2 linked regions of the Methylocaldum szegediense genome follow. The protein of the gene in region 2 interacts with the protein of the main gene of each other region in a pairwise test. Links are inferred from orthologs where the notes say so. Each region holds a gene or a part of one and is shown on either strand. Other genes may lie near its edges.

Region 1 (4,594 bases), 1.2 Mb from region 2 along the record:
TGCAAGACTGCCCCCGGAATACGACAAAATATTCGAAAACTCCCGAACGAACAGGTCTCCGCGCCCCAAACCCTCAATATAAAAAGATTTCGCCGCCATCGTGGGCGGCAGCGTGCCGCGGAGATGAAATCCGCAAGCGGAGAGCATTACGGCTAAGGCGACCGAAACGCCAGCTCTTGTGAGAGATCGTTTCGCCATGGGCTACACCACGATGTTGATCAGCTTGCGTGGGACTATGATGACCTTCTTGACCGGTTTGTTCTCGACGAAACGTTGTACGGCGGGATCGCCAAGTGCGGCGGCTTGAACGGCATCATTGGCGGCGTCTATCGGCACGGTGATTTTGCCACGTAGCTTGCCGTTGACCTGGACCACCATCTCCACCGTGCTTTGCACCAGGGCCGATTCATCCACCTTGGGCCAGGCCACGGTCGCGACCATTTCCGTATGCCCGAGCTCGTACCACAGCCGATGGCAGATATGGGGCACGATGGGCGACAACATCAACACCACGAGTTCCAACGTTTCCTGGCGCACCGCGCGCCCTTGATCGCTGGTATCGTCGAACTTGGCGAGAGCATTGAGCAGTTCCATGTTGGCGGCGATCGCGGTATTGAAGGTGTAACGCCGGCCGATGTCGTCGGTAACCTTGCGTAAGGTTTCGTGGGTCTGGCGCCTCATGGCCTTTTGCGCCTCGTTGAGCGCCGACTTGTCGAGACTCGGAGCGGGGCCGTCCTTGACGTGGGCGTAGACCTGCTTCCATAGGCGTTTCAGGAAGCGGAATGCACCCTCCACGCCGCTGTCCGACCATTCCAGCGACTGGTCCGGCGGGGACGCGAACATGATGAACAAGCGCGCCGTGTCCGCGCCGTAACGATCGATCAAGGCCTGCGGATCGACGCCGTTGTTCTTGGATTTCGACATCTTTTCAGTGGCACCGATCGTGACCGGCTGGCCGTCGGATTTCAGGATCGCGCCGATTGGTCTTCCCCGCTCGTCTAATTGCACGTCTACGTCGGCCGGGTTGTAGTAGTGCTTCTTGCCGTCTTCCGTTTCCCGGTAGAAGGTCGGTGCCACCACCATGCCCTGGGTGAGCAGATTGGTGAAGGGTTCGTCGCCCTGCACCAACCCCATATCGCGCATCAGCTTGTGGAAGAAACGCGCGTACAGAAGATGCAGGATGGCATGCTCGATACCGCCGATGTATTGGTCGACCGGCAACCAGTAATTGGCGCGCTCGTCAAGCATGGCGTTGTGACTGTCCGGGCAGGCATAGCGAGCGTAGTACCAGGACGATTCGACGAACGTGTCCATGGTGTCCGTTTCGCGCTCAGCCGAGCCGCCGCATTTCGGGCAGGTGGTTTGGTACCACTCGGGCATTTTCTTGAGCGGCGAGCCCACCTCGATCTTGACGTCCTCAGGCAGCACCACGGGAAGCTGATCTTCCGGCACCGGCACGTCGCCACAGCTCGGGCAATGGATGATGGGAATCGGACAACCCCAGTAACGTTGGCGAGAAATACCCCAGTCGCGCAGGCGGAACTGAGTGCGCTTTTGGCCTAGCCCCTTGGCTTCGAGATCGGCGGCGATGGCGTCGAAAGCTTGCTGGAAATCGAGACCGTCGTACTTGCCCGAATTCACGCACACGCCGTAATCGGCATAAGCGTCTATCCACTCGCCTTCCGGATCGACCGTTTCGTACGCGCCCGATTTGGACGCGATGACCGTCTTGATCGGCAATCCGTATTTCTGAGCAAACTCGAAATCCCGCTCGTCATGCGCCGGCACCGCCATCACCGCGCCTTCGCCATAGCCCCACAACACGTAATTGGCGATCCATACCGGCAGTTTCTCGCCAGTTAATGGATGAATCACGAAGCGGCCGGTGGCCATGCCTTTCTTTTCCATGGTGGCGAGATCGGCCTCCGCCGTGCCGCCGCGCTTGCATTCCTCGATGAAAGCCTGAAGGTCCGGATTGCCGTCCGCAGCCGCAAGGGCCAGCGGATGCTCTGCCGCCACGGCGACATATGTCGCGCCCATCAGGGTGTCGGGGCGGGTGGTATAGACCTTCAGGACGTCGCTGCCGTCCTCATAGGGGAAATGCACCTCGCAACCGTGGCTCTTGCCTATCCAGTTGCGCTGCATGGTTTTCACCTGCTCGGGCCAACCCGACAACTGGTCTAGTCCGGCGAGCAATTCCTCGGCGTAAGCGGTAATCCGCATGAAGTACATGGGGATGTCGCGCTTTTCCACCAGCGCTCCCGATCGCCAGCCGCGGCCGTCGATGACTTGCTCGTTGGCCAGTACGGTCTGGTCCACGGGATCCCAGTTCACTGGGGCGACTTTTTTGTAAATCAGGCCCTTTTCGAACAGCTTGGTGAACAACCACTGCTCCCAGCGATAATATTCGGGCTTACAAGTGGCGATTTCGCGGCTCCAATCGATGGCGAGCCCCAACGACTTGAGCTGTTTGCGCATGTAATCGGCATTGGCGTAAGTCCACGCCGCCGGTGCAACCTGGTTCTGCATCGCGGCGTTTTCCGCAGGCAGGCCGAAGGCGTCCCAGCCCATGGGCTGTAACACGTTCTTGCCTTGCATGCGCTGATAGCGGGCGATCACGTCGCCGATGGTATAGTTGCGGACATGCCCCATGTGCAACCGCCCGCTGGGATAGGGGAACATGGACAGGCAGTAGTATTTTTCCCGGGCCGGGTCTTCGACGGCACGGAAAACGCCCTGGGCCTCCCAGGCATTCTGGGCTTCGTGTTCGATGGTCTGCGGCTTGTAAATGTCTTCCATACGAAGGGGATTTCGGTCGCCGAATGAAACCTCGTAGCATACTAAAGCACTCGCCGGTCTCGCAAATAGGCGCGGGTTCCATGGCCATGTCGGGTGGGTTTGGGCGTAAGAAAACGCCGCGGGAACATTGCGGACCCGACGCCATGTGTACCTAAAGACCCTACACATTCGGGGCTCGGATGAACCGCGAATTGCGGGGTCCCTTGGCTACGCGCCGACGCGAATAAGCCGTTTAATAGATTGTCTTACGCTTATTCTACGTAGCACACTTTACGGATTCATTTTCTGGACGACGTCCGACAGCCTTTCGGGAGAAAAACATGCGCAAATTGTTCGCGGGCTTGGTCTTGTTATATATGCTCGTACTAAGCGGATGCGGGTATAACACGCTGCAGGAGCAAGACGAGAAGATCAAGGCGAGTTGGTCGGAGGTCTTGAACCAGTATCAGCGGCGGGCTGATCTGGTGCCCAACCTGGTCAACGTGGTGAAAGGTTACGCTGGGCACGAAAAGGATGTGCTGACCCAGGTGACCGAGGCGCGCTCCAAAGTGGGGTCGGTTCAGGCCACGCCGGAGCTCTTGAACGATCCGCAGGCGTTTTCCCGCTTCCAGGCGGCTCAGCGCGAACTATCCAGCGCGTTGTCACGCCTGATGGCGGTGGCGGAAAATTACCCTCAACTCAAGGCAGACACCTTGTTCCGCGACCTCCAGGCGCAACTGGAGGGTACCGAAAATCGCATCGCTGTGGCGCGCAATCGCTACATCGCGGCGGTCCAGGAGTATAACGTCACGGTCCGCTCCTTCCCTACCAACATCACCGCCTGGATCATCGGCATGCAGGTCAAGCCGAGCTTCACCGTCGAGAACGAAAGGGAAATCTCGCGTCCGCCCACGGTCGACTTCGGCACGCCGTCCCCGGCGCCTGCTCCGGCCCAATAGGCATTCGTCGATTTTGACTTTGAAAATGCTGCTGGCCTGGGTTTTCGCCACGCTTCTGGCACTGGTCGGATTCGATGTCGCGGCGGAGGTCGCGGTGCCGCCGCTTCGTGCCCGCGTGACCGATCTGACCGGTACTTTGAAGTCGGACGAAAGAGCCGCCCTCGAAAGTCGGTTAGCGGCTTTCGAGGCGGAGAAAGGCAGCCAGGTCGCGATCTTGTTGGTGCCGACCACAAGCCCCGAGACGATCGAGCAATATTCCATTCGTGTCGTCGATGCCTGGAAGCTGGGCCGCAAAGGGATCGACGACGGTGTCCTGATCCTCTTGGCCTTGCAAGATAGGACGGTCAGGATCGAGGTCGGACGTGGGCTGGAGGGCGCGATTCCCGATGCCATCGCCAATCGAATCGTGGAAGACGTAATGATTCCGTATTTCAAACTAGGCGATTTCTATGGAGGTCTGTCCAAAGGCCTCGACAGCGTATTCGCCCTGATTCGCGGGGAGCCTTTGCCCGCGCCTCCCCGCAGTGAACGCGTTCCCGATGAGAACCTGGGCGGACTATTCGGGCTTTCGATCCTCGGCGGCATCTTCGGCGGCCGGATACTGAGGTTTCTTTTCGGCCCTCTCCTGGGTGGACTCATCGCCGGTGTGGGTGCCGGACTGCTGGTCGCTTTGTTCGGTCTGCCGATTCTGTTTTCGTTTTTTGTCGGCTTGTTCGTGTTCATGGCGGTGTTCGGAGGAATCGGCCGCGTAGGGCCGGGCGGTTGGTACGGCGGACCCGGCGGATTCGGCGGTATCTCCAGAGGCGGATTTCCGGGGGGAGGAGGCGGATTTCGAGGTGGAGGCGGAGGTTTCGGCG
Region 2 (5,915 bases):
AAGGTGAGACCGGCCGAGAGTCGGCTTTTCGGAACCGCGAAGCGGTAGGGCCCAGCGTGGCTCAATGATCTCAAGCTATCTCAGTCGGTTGTTGAGACCCGCAACGACGACGGAGCTCTTTGAAGTCTTCGAGCGGTAATTTGAAAACCGGGTAACCGTTGTAGTGGGTCGAAATCGCCTCGCGAGGATTTACGATTTTGATTGCCGCGACGCCCTGCCAACTGATTAATCGCCTGCCCTCTCTCAACCCAATCGATCCGCATATTCCCTTGCGGAGCCGCGAACCCCACCATGATGATGCTGAGAGCCGAAATGATGACCGGTTCCCGCGAAGCGGGTGCATCGAGCATGAGCGCCAAACCGAAGACGAGACCCAGAACACACGCGGCATAAAGTCACGCTTAGCAAAAAGGCGAGTACTGCCAAATCGCTCCTTCGGGCTTCGGATCAGCATTCAAGGCTGACGTGCACGCGTCGCGAGACGCCACGAAACGTTTATGAGACAGTATTCCGCGAGTCGAATTCTTCGCAGCTCGGACCTGCGTTTTCGTGTTCGATGAGTCTCGCGAACGCCCAATCCAGATCCCGAGATCAAATTTTAAAAAAATGCTTGAAGATATCGAGTCGATACCATATTATAAAACCACTGCCGCAGAGTCCCCCTCAAGGCAGACGCTGGTTCAGCACCTCAACGAACTAGCGAAGGAAGACTTTTAAGGTCGGCCGGTACCTCCTCAGCCGACCTTTTTTTTGCTTTCTACCCTAAATCGATTCGCGAACTGCCTTACTCGAAAGTGCCGCTGTTCAGGAAAAATGCGTCGCGTTTCAGATAAACTCAACGATTGGCTATTTTGGATAAAGGCCAAGTTGGACGAACGGATGGTCGCGCTGCTCATCGGCATCGTCGTCATGCTGTTTTTCGGCGATGTCGTTCTGGGTTGGATAGGAACGTTACTGCATTACCTCATCGAGGTGTTGGAGCTTGGACTCGAGCACCTGATCGAAGCGATATTTCACGTCTCCCAACGCGCCGCACAGATCCTAACGGCGTGGACCGGACTTTTTATTTTCCTGATACTCGGTTGGTTCGTTTTCCGCAAGGTGCGAGCGTTACTTCGTGACTGGATTGCATTGTATGTGGACGGTTTGAACCTTTATCCAAGCCGGAGATGGTTCCGACACAAACCCGCCGTCTATGCCGGCATGCTGGCCGCCGTAGCTCTGGTGATCTTCTTTCAGTTCTGATCACCGATCAGGCGTAAAAACGCCTCCTCATCCAACACTTCGACGCCGAGCTCCCGAGCCTTGTCTAACTTGGAGCCGGGATCGGCGCCGGCGATGACATAGCGGGTGTTCTTGGACACGCTGCCGGTGACTTTGCCGCCGAGGGCTTGAAGTCGGGCTTTCGCTTCGTCGCGGGTCATGGTGGAAAGCGTGCCGGTAAGAACGAAGGTCTGGCCTTGGAGCGGTCGGTCGGCTGTTGTCTTCGCCACTTCTTCCCAATGCACGCCAGCGTCGAGCAGCGCTCGGATGACCTCGATGTTATGCGGTTGCCGGAAAAAGGTGTAGATGTGATGGGCCACGGATGGGCCGATATCGGGCACTTGCTGCAGTTCTTCCTCGTTCGCGGCCATGATGGCGTCGAGGGTTCGGAAGTGATCGGCCAGGGTTTGCGCGGTGACCTCGCCCACTTCCCGAATGCCCAGCGCGTAAAGGAAGCGGGGTAGGGTGGTTTTCTTGCTTTTTTCCAGCGCATTGACCAGGTTTTCCGCCGATTTCCGTCCCATGCGATCCAGCGCCGCAAGTTGTTCCACGGTCAGACGATAAAGGTCTGCGACGGTTTCGATCAGCTTGTTTTCGAGAATCTGATCCACCAGTTTGTCGCCCAACCCATCGATGTCCATCGCCCGGCGCGAGGCGAAATGTTTGATCGATTCCTTGTGCTGCGCGGGGCAGTATAGGCCGCCGCTGCAGCGAGCAATGGCTTCTCCCGGCGCCAGTTCGACCTCGGAGCCGCACACCGGACAGTGACTCGGCATTTGGAAAATCTGAGCATCGGCCGGGCGAAGTTCGGGCAGGCTTTTGACCACTTCCGGGATCACGTCGCCGGCACGCCGGACGATGACGGTGTCGCCTACCCGAATATCCCGGCGACGCACTTCATCCGCGTTGTGAAGTGTTGCGTTGGTTACGGTGACGCCGCTGACGAACACGGGCTCAAGTCGCGCTACGGGCGTCAGTGCGCCGGTTCGTCCTACCTGGACCTCGATGGCGATGACCTTGGTCGTTGCCTCTTCCGCGGGAAATTTGTGGGCGATGGCCCAGCGCGGCGCGCGGGCGACGAAGCCCATGAGACGTCGGTCGGCGAGGCGGTCCACTTTGTAGACCACGCCGTCGATGTCATAGGGAAGATCATGCCGCCTCGCTAAAAGGTCGCGATAGTAGGCGAGACATCCTGCTATGCTCTGGACCACGCGCCGCTCGGGATTGACGGGAATACCCCAGGACTTGAAACGGTCCATCAAGGCGCTTTGGGTCTCCGGCAGTTGTTCGTCCGGATAGATGCCGTAGCCGTAAGAATAGAAACAGAGGCGGCGTGAGGCGGTGATTTTCGGGTCGAGTTGGCGGAGGCTTCCGGCCGCGGCATTTCGCAGGTTGGCGAAAACTTTATCGCCGTTCTGACGTGCCCGCTCATTTAAGGCGAGAAAAGCCTTTTTCGGCATGAAGACTTCACCCCGCACTTCGAAGCGTTCCGGCCAGCCGCTGCCCTTAAGTCGAAGCGGGATGTCGCGTATCGTGCGGACGTTATGGGTGATGTCCTCGCCGGTGTGCCCGTCGCCGCGGGTGGCCCCGCAAACCAGAAGGCCCTTGTCGTAGATGAGACTGACCGCGAGACCGTCGAGCTTGGGTTCCACCAAATAGCCGATGTCGTTGCGTCCGAGCCGCTGGCTCACGCGCCGGTGGAAATCCTCGACATCTTCGTCGCTGAAAGCGTTCTCCAGCGACAGCATGGGAATCTCGTGGCGCACCGTGGCGAAAGCTGCGACCGGCGGAGCGCCGACTCGCTGGGTAGGAGAATCGGGAGTTACAAGTTCCGGATATTGCCGTTCGATCGCCAAGAGCTCCTGCATCAAGCGATCGTATTCGGCGTCGGAGATCAGCGGTGAGTCGAGTTGGTAGTAGCGCAGGTTGTGGAATTCGATTTCCTTGCGCAATTCCTCTGCGCGGCGTTTGATCTCCTCCGGCGCGTTCGCGGTCATTCGTAAGCCTCTATCAGGCCACGGCGCATCTGAGCGATTTTTTCCTCGGTCAACGGTCGCCGGGTTTCGTCCCACTCGATGCCGTCCAGGCGTATCGCGAGTTCATGGCAAGTGTCGACTAGATCGTCGAACACGCGCAGGGGATCGTCCACGGTGGCGGGCTGGAAGAAAAGGACAACGCCGGGGTATTGGTACGACGCCATGTCGTCGATGGGAAAGGTGCCGGGCTTGACCAGGCTGGCGACGCTGAACAGCGGTTTCCGCAGTTCGGAATCGTAACGGTGAAAGATGCCCATTTCTCCATGGACCAGATCGAGGTCCATCAGAGCGTTCTTGAGTTCGTCGCCCGCGAATAGGAACTCGCCTTTCGCGACCACGCTGAGCTGAATGATGAACGGCGCCCCCAAGGTGGTGGTCCCATTCGGTTTTTTCGAGGCGTCATGCGCTTGGTCGATTCTGTCTTCCGCCAGATCGGGGTCGTCGGTAAACCGTCGCTCGTTTCGATTTAGAACACGAACGCTTTCGGCTTCGTCGTCGTTGTAATCGGGCAGTTCCTCATCGATCGAAGGGTCGAAGTCGAGTTCGTCGAACGCGACCCGCCTTTGCAGAAAGTCCAGGATCTTTTGCTTGTATCGTCCCCAGATATAAATGCTGGCGATGACGATGATGCCGATGACCAGCAGGATCAAACGTACGGTATCTCTATCCATCCCCTTTCCTCGAATGCCCTTGACCCGCCCGGAAACAAGGAGGCGGCCGAGCGCCACTTTTTGTACGGAAAATCGGCCCCTGCGGCACAGGAACAATTAGGCCGCTGATCCCGCCGACATTTCAACCGCCGCATCGATGTCGACAGCGACGATGCGGGACACGCCGGGTTCTTTCATGGTGACACCGGCCAAATGCTGGGCGATTTCCATCGTCGCTTTGTTATGCGAAATGAAAAGGAATTGTACCTTTTCGGACATTTCTTTGACCAATTGACTAAACCGACCGACATTGGCGTCGTCCAGCGGAGCATCCACTTCGTCGAGCAGGCAAAACGGCGCTGGGTTCAGTTCGAAGATGGCGAACACCAGGGCGACCGCCGTGAGCGCCTTTTCGCCTCCCGAAAGGAGGTGGATCGAGGTGTTGCGCTTGCCGGGAGGCCGCGCCATGATGCTGACGCCGGTTTCCAGCAGATCACGCTCGGTGAGGTCCAGGGATGCCTGGCCTCCGCCGAACAGTTTGGGAAACATTCGCTGTAGGCCCGCGTTAATCCGGTCGAAGGTATCCTTGAAACGAGCCCGGCATTCCCTGTCGATCTTTTCGATGGCTTCTCTCAAGGTAGCCAGCGAGTCGGTCAGATCTTGGTGCTGTTGATCGAGAAACTTCATGCGTTCCGCCTGGGCTTGGTATTCTTCCATTGCGGTCAGATTGACGGCGCCCAGCCTGACGATTTCTTCTCCGAGCTCGGTGACACGTTTCTGCCAGATCTTTTCGTCTGCGTCTTCGGGCAATCCGGCCAAAACCGCCTCCGGCTCCGCGCCCAGTTCGTCGAATTGTTCCTGCACGGTCTGCCGACGCACCTCGTTGGCCTGAAGCGCGAGCTTGGTCTGATCGAGGCGCTGTTTGAGATCGTCCAAGGCCCTTTGGTTGTGGATGCGGGATTCGTCGATGCGGCGCATCTCGGTCTCCAATTCGCCGGCGCGCTTGCGCAAATCCGACAGCGTCCGCTCCACCTCGACGCGCTGTTCCTGTAGTTCTTCCAATCGGGCTTGTTCGTCTTCGACCGGCATCTCGGCCTCGCTCATCTGCGCGCTGACGGTTTCGAGCCTTCCCAGGGACTGCTCGTACTGCTGCTGCGCCCGCTCCAGATGTTTTCGGGTCAGGCCTTCGGCGGATTTCAGGGTTTCGAGCCGAGTTTTGAGTTGGTGTACACACTCGCGCGCCAATTTCAGAGCGGCATCGGCCTTACTGAGATTGGTTTCCAGCTCGTCCCTTCGGGCGGCGTAGTCGGCCACTTTCGGTTCCAAATCGGCAAGCCGCTCTTCGGCCTCCAGCAAGGCGGTCTTAGCTTCGGCGGTTTCTTCGACGGTCTGGGACTGATGCTCTTCCAGATCGTCCAACTCGTATTCGAGCTGCCGGAGACGCTTTGTGGCCTGTTCGCAGCGCGCCGTGGCGGCGCTCAAGTCGGCCTTGAGACGAGCTTGTTCGACGCTCAAGGAACGCTCCTCGGTTTGCATTCGCTCGTACTCGTGTTCGGCGTCTTTTACGGCTTGATCGGCCTGAGCGAGGTCTTGTTCCAGCAACCGGTTTTTTTCCAGCAGGCTATCGCGTCGCGCTTTGAGTTCCCGCAACTCGCGCTCCCGCTTGATCATTCCGGCCTTGCCGTCTTCGGGTTTTTGGATCGCCAGCCAGCCTCGGCCTATGCGGATTCCGTCCGGTGTCACGACCGATTCGTGATCCGCTAGCTTTTCGCTCAGCGTTTTGGCGGACGCCAGATCTTGGGCGCAGTACACGGTACCGAGCAGCGGAGCGAGCTCCCAAGGCGATTGCACCTGGCCGATAAGTTTCTGCTCGGCCGGTGTTTTGCTCGCATTAGGGGAGCGGGTTTCGAAAAAGCTTAGCGATTCGCCGGGCAGGCCGCTCAAATGTGGCCAATAATCTGCCGAA

Evidence for each region. Proteins that work in one complex are often made in the same cells at the same time.
Region 1: the proteins of ligA (region 2) and leuS interact in binary tests that used the Escherichia coli proteins (3 or more experiments, as listed by UniProt). The link is inferred for Methylocaldum szegediense from one-to-one orthologs.

What each region holds. Positions count from the first base shown.
Region 1 is NZ_OX458333.1:3,868,645-3,873,238, reverse strand. What follows is about bases 1-3,137. They hold leuS (leucine--tRNA ligase), read right to left. Parts: upstream 2,800-3,137; coding sequence 202-2,799; downstream 1-201. Other genes in these bases: QEN43_RS16805 (LemA family protein), read left to right, coding at 3,120-3,137; QEN43_RS16815 (LPS-assembly lipoprotein LptE), read right to left, coding at 1-198. Also shown: more of QEN43_RS16805, read left to right, coding at 3,138-3,737; QEN43_RS16800 (TPM domain-containing protein), read left to right, coding at 3,763-4,594.
Region 2 is NZ_OX458333.1:2,650,482-2,656,396, reverse strand. Bases 749-3,747 are described here. They hold ligA (NAD-dependent DNA ligase LigA), read right to left. Parts: upstream 3,261-3,747; coding sequence 1,236-3,260; downstream 749-1,235. Other genes in these bases: QEN43_RS11215 (cell division protein ZipA C-terminal FtsZ-binding domain-containing protein), read right to left, coding at 3,257-3,747; QEN43_RS11225 (hypothetical protein), read left to right, coding at 814-1,245. In the rest of the region: more of QEN43_RS11215, read right to left, coding at 3,748-3,970; chromosome segregation protein SMC, read right to left, coding at 4,067-5,915. UniProt on the Escherichia coli protein: DNA ligase that catalyzes the formation of phosphodiester linkages between 5'-phosphoryl and 3'-hydroxyl groups in double-stranded DNA using NAD as a coenzyme and as the energy source for the reaction.